2 regions of the Georgenia wutianyii genome follow, and region 1 is predicted to be linked to the other one. Evidence: riboswitches for the same ligand, from Rfam matches in the RefSeq annotation. Region 1 holds a riboswitch; the other holds the start of a gene.

Region 1 (4,168 bases):
GCGTGCGCGTAGACGGCGAGGAGGAGCACGACGCCGATCCCGAGCGCCGACATGACGAGCTCGAGGAGGTCGCGCGGGCGGCGCACGCGCACGGCCGGGAGGTCGACGAGGAGCACCTTGCGCCGGGGCGCCTCCGGGGCGCCGGGCGCGGGCGTGCGGGTGTCGCCCGGCCGCTCCGTCATGCGCCCGATTCTAGGACGTGCGGCCTGCGCAGACGCGGGAGCCGGGTGGGCGTGGCCCTTTCCGGGCGGTTCAGGTGAGTCCGAGGGTCCGCAGCACGGACTCCGGCAGCAGCGAGTAGCCGACGAAGGCGACGACGTCGATGAGCGTGTGGGCGAGGACGAGCGGCATGGTGCGCCGTCGTCTGCGGTAGTACTCGGCGAACACGACGCCCATGGCGACGTTGGCCAGGCCCGGTCCGATGCCCTGGTAGAGGTGGTAGGAACCGCGCAGCAGCGAGCTCGCGGCGACGACCGACGCGGGGCGCCAGCCGAGCTGCTCGAGCCGCTCGATGAGGTAGCCGGCTGCGATGACCTCCTCGAGGAGCGCGTTCTTCAGCGCGGCGAGGATGAGCACCGGGACGGTCCACCAGTACTGGTCGAGCGTGGCGGCCTGCACCTCGACGGTGATGCCGAGCGCGCGGCCCAGCGCGTACACCCCGAGCCCGGGCACCCCGATGAGCGCCGCGAGGCCGACGCCGACGGCGAGGTCGCGCCAGGGGCGGGAGAACGTGAGACCGATGCGGCTGGTGGCGCGCCGTCCGGGCTCGCTGAGGAGGAAGAGCGCGAGGGCGACCGGCACGAGCGCGAACCCGATGTTGAGCAGCTGGTAGGTGAGGTCGAGGTAGGGGCGCGGGGAGCGCGAGGGGTTGAGCGCGGTGGTCTGCTGCCGCAGCGGCGCCTCGGCGGTGAGGCGGGCGATGATGTTGACGACGGCGTACACCCCGGACTGCCCGAGGGACAGGCCGAGGACGATCCACACCTCGGTCCGCAGCCGGCGGGCCGGGGCGTCGGTGCGCGGCGGCATGAAGCGGTTATAGCAGGAGGCGGGCGGGGCGGCTCGCCGGGCATCTCCGGTGGCGCCCGGATGGCAAGACGCACGTCTCGCCAGCCGGACGCACTTGCCAGGACCCGGATTCGCGATCCTACGATGTGGCCACCATCCAGAGCAGCCGAGAGACCTGGCTCGTCGACGCTGCAGCAACCCGATCCGTCGGGTGCTCCCGCCAGGACCGATGGAAGGACGTCTCTCGTGATCAGCCTGACCGACCTGCGCAAGGTCTACCGCAGCCGCGGTGGCCGCGAGGTCGTCGCGCTCGACGGCATCGACCTCCACGTCCCGCGCGGCGCGATCCACGGGATCGTCGGGGAGTCCGGGGCCGGCAAGTCGACCCTCGTCCGCTGCCTCACCGCCCTCGAGCGCCCGACCTCCGGGACCGTGAGCATCGACGGCGTCCCGCTCGCCGGCCTCGGTGAGCGGGAGCTGCGCCGCCAGCGGCGCCGCATCGGGATGGTCTTCCAGCACGTCAACCTGCTCGAGGCGCGCACGGCGGCGGCCAACGTCGCCTACCCGCTGCGGGTCGCCCGCGTGCCGCGCGAGCGTCGCGACGAGCGGGTGCGCGAGCTGCTCGAGCTCGTCGGGCTCGGCGACCGGGCCGACGCCTACCCGGCCCAGCTCTCCGGCGGCCAGAAGCAGCGCGTCGGCATCGCCCGCGCGCTGGCGGCCGAGCCCGCAGTCCTCCTGTGCGACGAGCCGACGTCGGCGCTCGACTCCGACACCACCCGCCAGATCCTCGGGCTCATCCGCGACGTCCGCGACCGGCTCGGGATCACCGTCCTCATCATCACCCACGAGATGGCCGTCGTCCGCGAGGTGTGCGACTCGGTCAGCCTCCTCGACCACGGCCGCGTCGCCGAGCACGGGCCGATCGACGTCGTCGCCGGTGACCACGGCACCCGCCTGGCCCGCGCACTCGTCCCGCTGCCTCCCGAGCCGCGCGAGGAGGGCCGCGCCACCCTCGAGCTGTCCTTCGGCGGTGAGGTGAGCACCGCCCGGGTGCTCGCCGCCGTCGCCGCGCTCGGCGAGGAGGCCGACGTCTCCGCCGGCACCATCGAGACCCTTGCCGGCACCCGGGTGGGCCGGCTGCGACTGTCCGTCCCGGTGTCCGCCGCCCTCGTCGCGCAGCGAGAGCTGCGCGCGGCCGGGGTCCACGTCGAGGAGGTGGCGCCGTGAGCTGGCTGCAGGACGCCCTCGCCAACCGGGTCATCACCGAGCAGCTGCCCGAGGCGACCCTCCAGACCCTCTACATGACGGGGCTGTCGACCGTCATCACCATCCTCCTCGGCCTGCCGCTCGGCCTCGCGCTCGTCGTCACCGCGCCCGGGGGCCTGCGCCCCGCGCCGGCGCTGAACACGGTGCTGTCCGTCGTCGTCAACGTCGGGCGCTCGATCCCGTTCATCATCCTCATGGTCGCGATCCTGCCGCTCACCCGGCTCCTCACCGGGACCACCTACGGGTGGCGGTCCGCCGTCGTCCCCCTCGCCGTCGCCGCCATCCCCTTCTTCGCCCGGCTCGTGGAGAACGCGGTGCGCGAGGTGGCCCCGGGGAAGGTCGAGGCGGCCCAGATGGTCGGTGCCTCCCGGCTCGGGATCGTCGGCGGCGTCCTCGTCCGCGAGGCACTGCCCGCGCTCGTCGGCGGCGTCACCGTCACCGTCATCACGCTCATCTCCTACTCCGCGATGGCCGGCGCGCTCGGGGCCGAGGGCCTCGGTGCGCTCGCCGTCAACCACGGCTACCAACGCTTCCAGACCGACGTCATGGTCGTGACCGTCGTCGTGATCATCGTGCTCGTCCAGCTGATCCAGATGCTCGGGGACCGGGTCGTGCGACTCGTCGACCACCGCTGAGCCCCACCGAGAGGACCCAACCCATGCGCACCACCCGACCCGTGCTGCTCGCCGCGCTCGCCGCCGTCACCACCCTCGCGCTCGCCGCCTGCGGCGACACCGCCGAGGAGGAGCCGGCCGCCGCCACCGGTGAGTCCGGCGGCATCGCGACGATCGTCATCGGTGCCAGCCCGACCCCCCACGCCGAGATCCTCGAGTTCGTCCAGGAGAACCTCGCCGAGGACGCCGGCTTCACCCTCGACATCATCGAGTACACCGACTACGTCCAGCCCAACGTCCAGCTCGCCGAGGGTGAGCTCGACGCGAACTTCTTCCAGCACCTGCCGTACTTCGAGGCCGAGGTCGCCGAGAAGGGGTACGACTTCGCCCACTTCGACGGCGTCCACATCGAGCCCTACGGCATCTACTCCGAGACGGTGACCTCGCTGGACGAGCTGCCCGACGGCGCCCAGGTCGGCGTCCCGAACGACCCGTCGAACCAGGCGCGCGCGCTCGAGCTGCTCGAGTCCGAGGGCCTGTTCACCCTCGCGGACGTCGAGGACCCGACGATCTTCGACGTCGCCGACAACCCGAAGGACATCGAGCTCGTCGAGCTCGAGGCCGCCCAGCTCGTGCGCAGCCTGCAGGACCTGGACGCCGCCGTCGTCAACGGCAACTACGCCCTCGAGGCCGACCTCAACCCCGCCGAGGACGCCATCGTCCTGGAGTCCGGCGAGGGCAACCCGTTCGCCAACCTCGTGGCCGTGCGCAGCGAGGACGTCGAGGACCCGGCGCTCGTCGCCCTCGACGAGGCGCTGCGCTCGGACGAGGTGCGCGCCTTCATCGAGGAGCGCTGGCCCGCCGGCGAGGTCGTCCCCGCCTTCTGACCGGCCTGGCTCCGGCCCGCCCGTCCACGCAATTACCGGGGGAGTTCACCGGGGGGCGGCTGTACTCTCGACGGTCTTGGTCGGACGGGAGGGGCAGGCCGTGACGCACGCCGGGTTGCCGGACTTCGTCGCTTCGCGGCGCGAGGTGCTGCGGCACAACCCGCTCAACACCGTGACCGCCGCCGTCGAGCGGGTCGGTGACGCGCGCGGGCGCACGCTGGTCCGTAAGGAGCTGCGCGCGCCGGCCGGCCCTCCGGACCATCCCTGGGCGGCGTCCGAGGATCCCAGGCACTGGAACTACTGGCGGCGGGAGGCGGACGTCTACCGCGACCCCGACCTGCGCCGCAGCCTGCTCGACACCGGGCTGGACCTGCCCGGCGCGACGGTCACCGAGCA
Region 2 (4,168 bases), 1.3 Mb from region 1:
GCCTCGTCTGGTGGGACAACCCGATGCCCGCCGGCTCGGACGGCTTCTGGCGCATCGCCCAGCTACGGATGAAGAACGTCCTCGTCATGGCGATCGTCGCCTTCAGCCAGGCGATCGCCACGGTGAGCTTCCAGACGGTGACGAACAACCGGATCATCACGCCCTCGATCATGGGCTTCGAGTCCCTGTACATGGCGGTGCAGACGGCGGCGGTGTACTTCCTCGGCGCCGCGGGCGTCGTCGCCCTCACCGGCGTGCCCCAGTTCCTCCTCCAGGTCGGGCTCATGGTCGGCCTCGCGGTCGCCCTCTACAGCTGGCTGCTGTCGGGCAAGCACGCCAACCTCCACGTGATGCTCCTCATCGGCATCATCATCGGCGGCGGCCTCGGGTCGGTCTCGACCTTCATGCAGCGCCTGCTCACCCCGAGCGAGTTCGACGTGCTCACCGCCCGGCTCTTCGGCTCGGTCTCCAACGCCGACGCCGCCTACCTGCCGATCGCGGTCCCCGTCGTCCTCACCGCCGGGACCCTGCTGTGGCTGCGCGCCAGGCGGCTCAACGTCCTCGCCCTCGGACGCGACGCGACGACGGGCCTGGGCCTGAGCCACCGCGCCGAGCTGGTCAAGGTGCTCGTCCTCGTCGCCGTCCTCATGGCCGTGTCCACCGCGCTCGTCGGGCCGATGACGTTCTTCGGGTTCCTCGTCGCGACTCTCGCCTACCAGTTCGCCGACACCCACGACCACCGCCACGTCTTCCCCGTCGCCGTCCTCATCGGCTTCGTCGTCCTCGCCGGCGCGTACTTCGTCATGAACCACGTCTTCTACGCCCAGGGCGTCGTCTCGATCATCATCGAGCTCGTGGGCGGTGTCGTCTTCCTCGTCGTCATCCTGCGAAAGGGCCGCCTGTGATCACCCTGTCCGACGTCCGCAAGGACTACAGCAGCGAGGTCGTCATCGGGCCGGTCGACCTCACCATCCCCACCGGTGGCATCACCGCCCTCATCGGCCCCAACGGCGCCGGGAAGTCGACGCTGCTCACGATGATCGGCCGCCTCCTCGGGCTGGACGCCGGGACCATCGAGATCGCCGGCTACGACATCACGAGCACCGCCTCCAAGGACCTCGCCAAGATCGTGTCGGTGCTGCGCCAGGAGAACCACTTCGTCACCCGGCTCACCGTGCGCCAGCTCGTCGCCTTCGGCCGCTTCCCCTACTCCAAGGGCCGCCTCACCGCCGCCGACGAGGAGCTCGTCAGCCAGGCGATCGACTTCCTCGAGCTCGGCGACCTCGAGGACCGCTACCTCGACCAGCTCTCCGGTGGGCAGCGCCAGCGCGCCTACGTCGCCATGGTGCTGTGCCAGGACACCGAGTTCGTCCTCCTCGACGAGCCGCTCAACAACCTCGACATGCGCCACTCGGTCCAGATGATGCAGCACCTGCGCCGCGCCGCTGCCGAGCTGGGACGCACGATCGTCGTCGTCCTCCACGACATCAACTTCGCCAGCCACTACGCCGACCACATCTGCGCCGTCAAGGACGGGAAGATCGCGGAGTTCGGGACGTGCGAGTCGATCATGGACGACGACGTCCTCACCCGGGTCTTCGACACCCCGGTCCGGGTCATCCCCGGCCCGAACGGCCCGCTCGCCGTCTACTACTGAGGGCTCGCCGCGCGGAAGTCGGCTGTTGGAAGTCGGCTCTCGCGCGCAAGTCGGCTGTCGCGAGGTCATCACGGTGCCCGGCGGCGAGCTGGGCCGCGGCCGCGACTGCCTCTGAGCGCCACCGCGCGTGAGACCGCCGGGCGCGGGCGCGGTGTCACCCGCGCTCGGCCGTCTCACCCGCGGTCGGCCCCGGGGCGTGAGGCCGGAGGCGTCAGGCGCGGCGGCGCGGCGGTGGGCGGGGAGGACAGGGTGGGGACCCGTCGAGCCGCGTCTTGGGGGGTGAGACGGGGTGGTTGACACGCGGAACGTGGCGCGACTAGCGTCTGCGCCAGGTTCAGAGCACCAGTGCGCGCCTCGAGCGCGCTAAGCCCCGGCTTGCTGGTCGGCAACCCGCCACGTGCGGTGGGTGCCCCGGGTGATGACCTGGCCCCGCGACGAGCGCGGGGCAACGCGGCGCACCGACAGGTGCCGAGCACGAAGGAAGTACGGCGATGACCACGCACCAGAGCCCCCGGCCGATCACCAGCCGAAGCGGCGCCTCGATGTGCATGTGGGCTCGCCCCTGTATGTCCGCCTGAGACATACCCGCGATGCCTCGGCCCCGAGCCGGCGCATCACCCCTGGGCCAGCCCCGGCCGCCGGCGAGTGACACGCCGCGCGCCGGACCCGGCGGCCCAGCCCACTTCCTTCGGGCGCGTCACACGCGCCGCGAGCCGAAACGGTGACCCGTCATGTCCACTGCCTTCCTCCCCACCCGCACCACCGAGACCACCTCGACCACGGCGACCATCGCCCTCGACCTCTCCGGCCTCGGCGCCCCCGCCCACGACCGCGGCGCGGCCGCCGGGCTGCCCGCCGAGCAGGCCAACCTCGTGCGCCTCGCCTCCTACGCCCGTGCCGCGCACAAGGGCGGGGTCTCCTTCGTCACGCTCGGTGAGGACTTCCGCCTCCGGGCCGACGCCTCGCCGCGCGCCAACGCCTGGCTCGACCCCGTGATCGCCGCCCGCCGCATCAGCCCCAGCGCCGGCGGCACCGGGCTCGTCCCCAGCGTGCAGCTGGGCCGGGCGGACGCCGCCGTCGCCGCCGAGCTCGCCCAGTTCAACCGCAAGAGCGGCTCCTGGGCCGGCCTGCAGGTCTCCCGTGGGCGGGACGAGCGCGTCAGCGCGCTGCCGCAGCTCGGTGACCTGCTCGAGGACCTCATCCGCACCGCCGAGGCCCGCTCGAGCCAGCGGCCGACCGTCGTCCTGCCGCTGGAGCAGGAGGCCGAGCTGCCGGCCGTGGCCGAGCTCGCCGACGTCGTCCGGCTGCGCGAGGCGGACCTCGGGTGGGCGCGCGAGCTGCGTTTCGCCGTGCGCTCCGCGGCACGGGCCGCAGGGCGCCCGCCCGTCCGCGTCCTCGTCGACCTGCGCACCGTCATCGCAGCCGACTACGAGTCCGCCCGGGCGCGGGCCGACCTCCTCAGCGACATCGCCGGGGGCACCGGCTCCTGGGAGGGCGCGCTCGAGGCCGTCGGTACCGTCGGCGACGTCGTCACGACGATCGAGAAGTGGCTCGAGGCCGGCGCGGCGGACGGGTTCGTCGTCCTGCCCGGCTCGATCCCCGCGGACGTCACCCGCCTCATCCGGGGGATCATCCCGGCGCTGCAGGCCCGGGGCCTCGTCGCGACGTCCGGCGCCGAGGTCGGGCGCGTCCGGGACTGAGACGGCCGCGGGGTCTCGGGCGGCGCGGACCCCGCCTCACCCCTCGTGGCAGGATGGGGGCGCGGGCCCGTCCCGCCCGCGCCCGAGCCTGCGTGAGGAGTGCGATGGTCACCGAGGAGCCCCCGACCGGGAGCGTCGTCGTCGGTACCGACGGGTCGGCGAACGCCGAGCTCGCCGTCGACTGGGCGGCCCGCGAGGCCGCACGCCGCTCCGCCGGCCTCCACATCGTCTACGCCTTCCCGTGGGTGACCCACGCGCACGCCTGGGACTTCGCGCCTCCGCCCGAGGTGACCGAGACCGGTGAGCGCATCGTGTCGGCCGTCGTGGAGCGGGTGCTCGAGTCCCACCCCGGGCTCGAGGTCACCCGCGATGTGCTCGTCGAGTCCCCGGCGGAGGCGCTCGTCGAGGCGTCACGACGCGCGGTGGTCGTCGTCGTCGGCTCCGGCGGGCTGGGGGAGTCCGACGACGCGCTCATGGGGTCCGTCGCCCAGAAGGTCGCGGCCCACGCCGCCTGCGCCGTCGTCGTCGTGCGCGACGTGCCGCCCGGCGGGGACACGGCGCCCGTCGTCGTGGGCATGGACCCGGAGGAGGGGGCACCCGAGGCGATGGAGTACGCCTTCGAGGAGGCGGCCCGGCGCGGGACCGACCTCGTCGTCGTCCAGGCGAGCCAGGACGACCACGCCCTCCTCGAGGACATCCCCGTCCTCGGCGACCACTACCGCGAGGTGGCGCGACTGCACGCCGAGCACACCGCCGAGCGGCTCCAGACCTGGCGACGGCGCTTCCCCCACGTTCCCGCGGAGCTGCGCCT

What was found. A riboswitch is a leader RNA that binds a small molecule or an ion and turns the genes downstream of it on or off. The one in region 1 is predicted to bind S-adenosylmethionine.
Region 2: another riboswitch for S-adenosylmethionine. It lies ahead of FE251_RS05465 (LLM class oxidoreductase); the one in region 1 lies ahead of FE251_RS15040 (methionine ABC transporter ATP-binding protein).

The regions. Positions count from the first base shown of each region.
Region 1 is NZ_CP040899.1:3,382,908-3,387,075, reverse strand. Features, by position in the region: gene FE251_RS15050 (lysylphosphatidylglycerol synthase transmembrane domain-containing protein) at 1-182, opposite strand, end outside; gene FE251_RS15045 (CPBP family intramembrane glutamic endopeptidase) at 253-1,026, opposite strand; SAM riboswitch class I at 1,156-1,241, shown strand; gene FE251_RS15040 (methionine ABC transporter ATP-binding protein) at 1,252-2,232, shown strand; gene FE251_RS15035 (methionine ABC transporter permease) at 2,229-2,906, shown strand; gene FE251_RS15030 (MetQ/NlpA family ABC transporter substrate-binding protein) at 2,930-3,772, shown strand; gene FE251_RS15025 (hypothetical protein) at 3,849-4,168, shown strand, end outside.
Region 2 is NZ_CP040899.1:1,219,805-1,223,972, forward strand. Features, by position in the region: gene FE251_RS05455 (iron chelate uptake ABC transporter family permease subunit) at 1-905, shown strand, start outside; gene FE251_RS05460 (iron ABC transporter ATP-binding protein) at 902-1,657, shown strand; SAM riboswitch class IV at 1,989-2,114, shown strand; gene FE251_RS05465 (LLM class oxidoreductase) at 2,389-3,357, shown strand; gene FE251_RS05470 (universal stress protein) at 3,462-4,168, shown strand, end outside.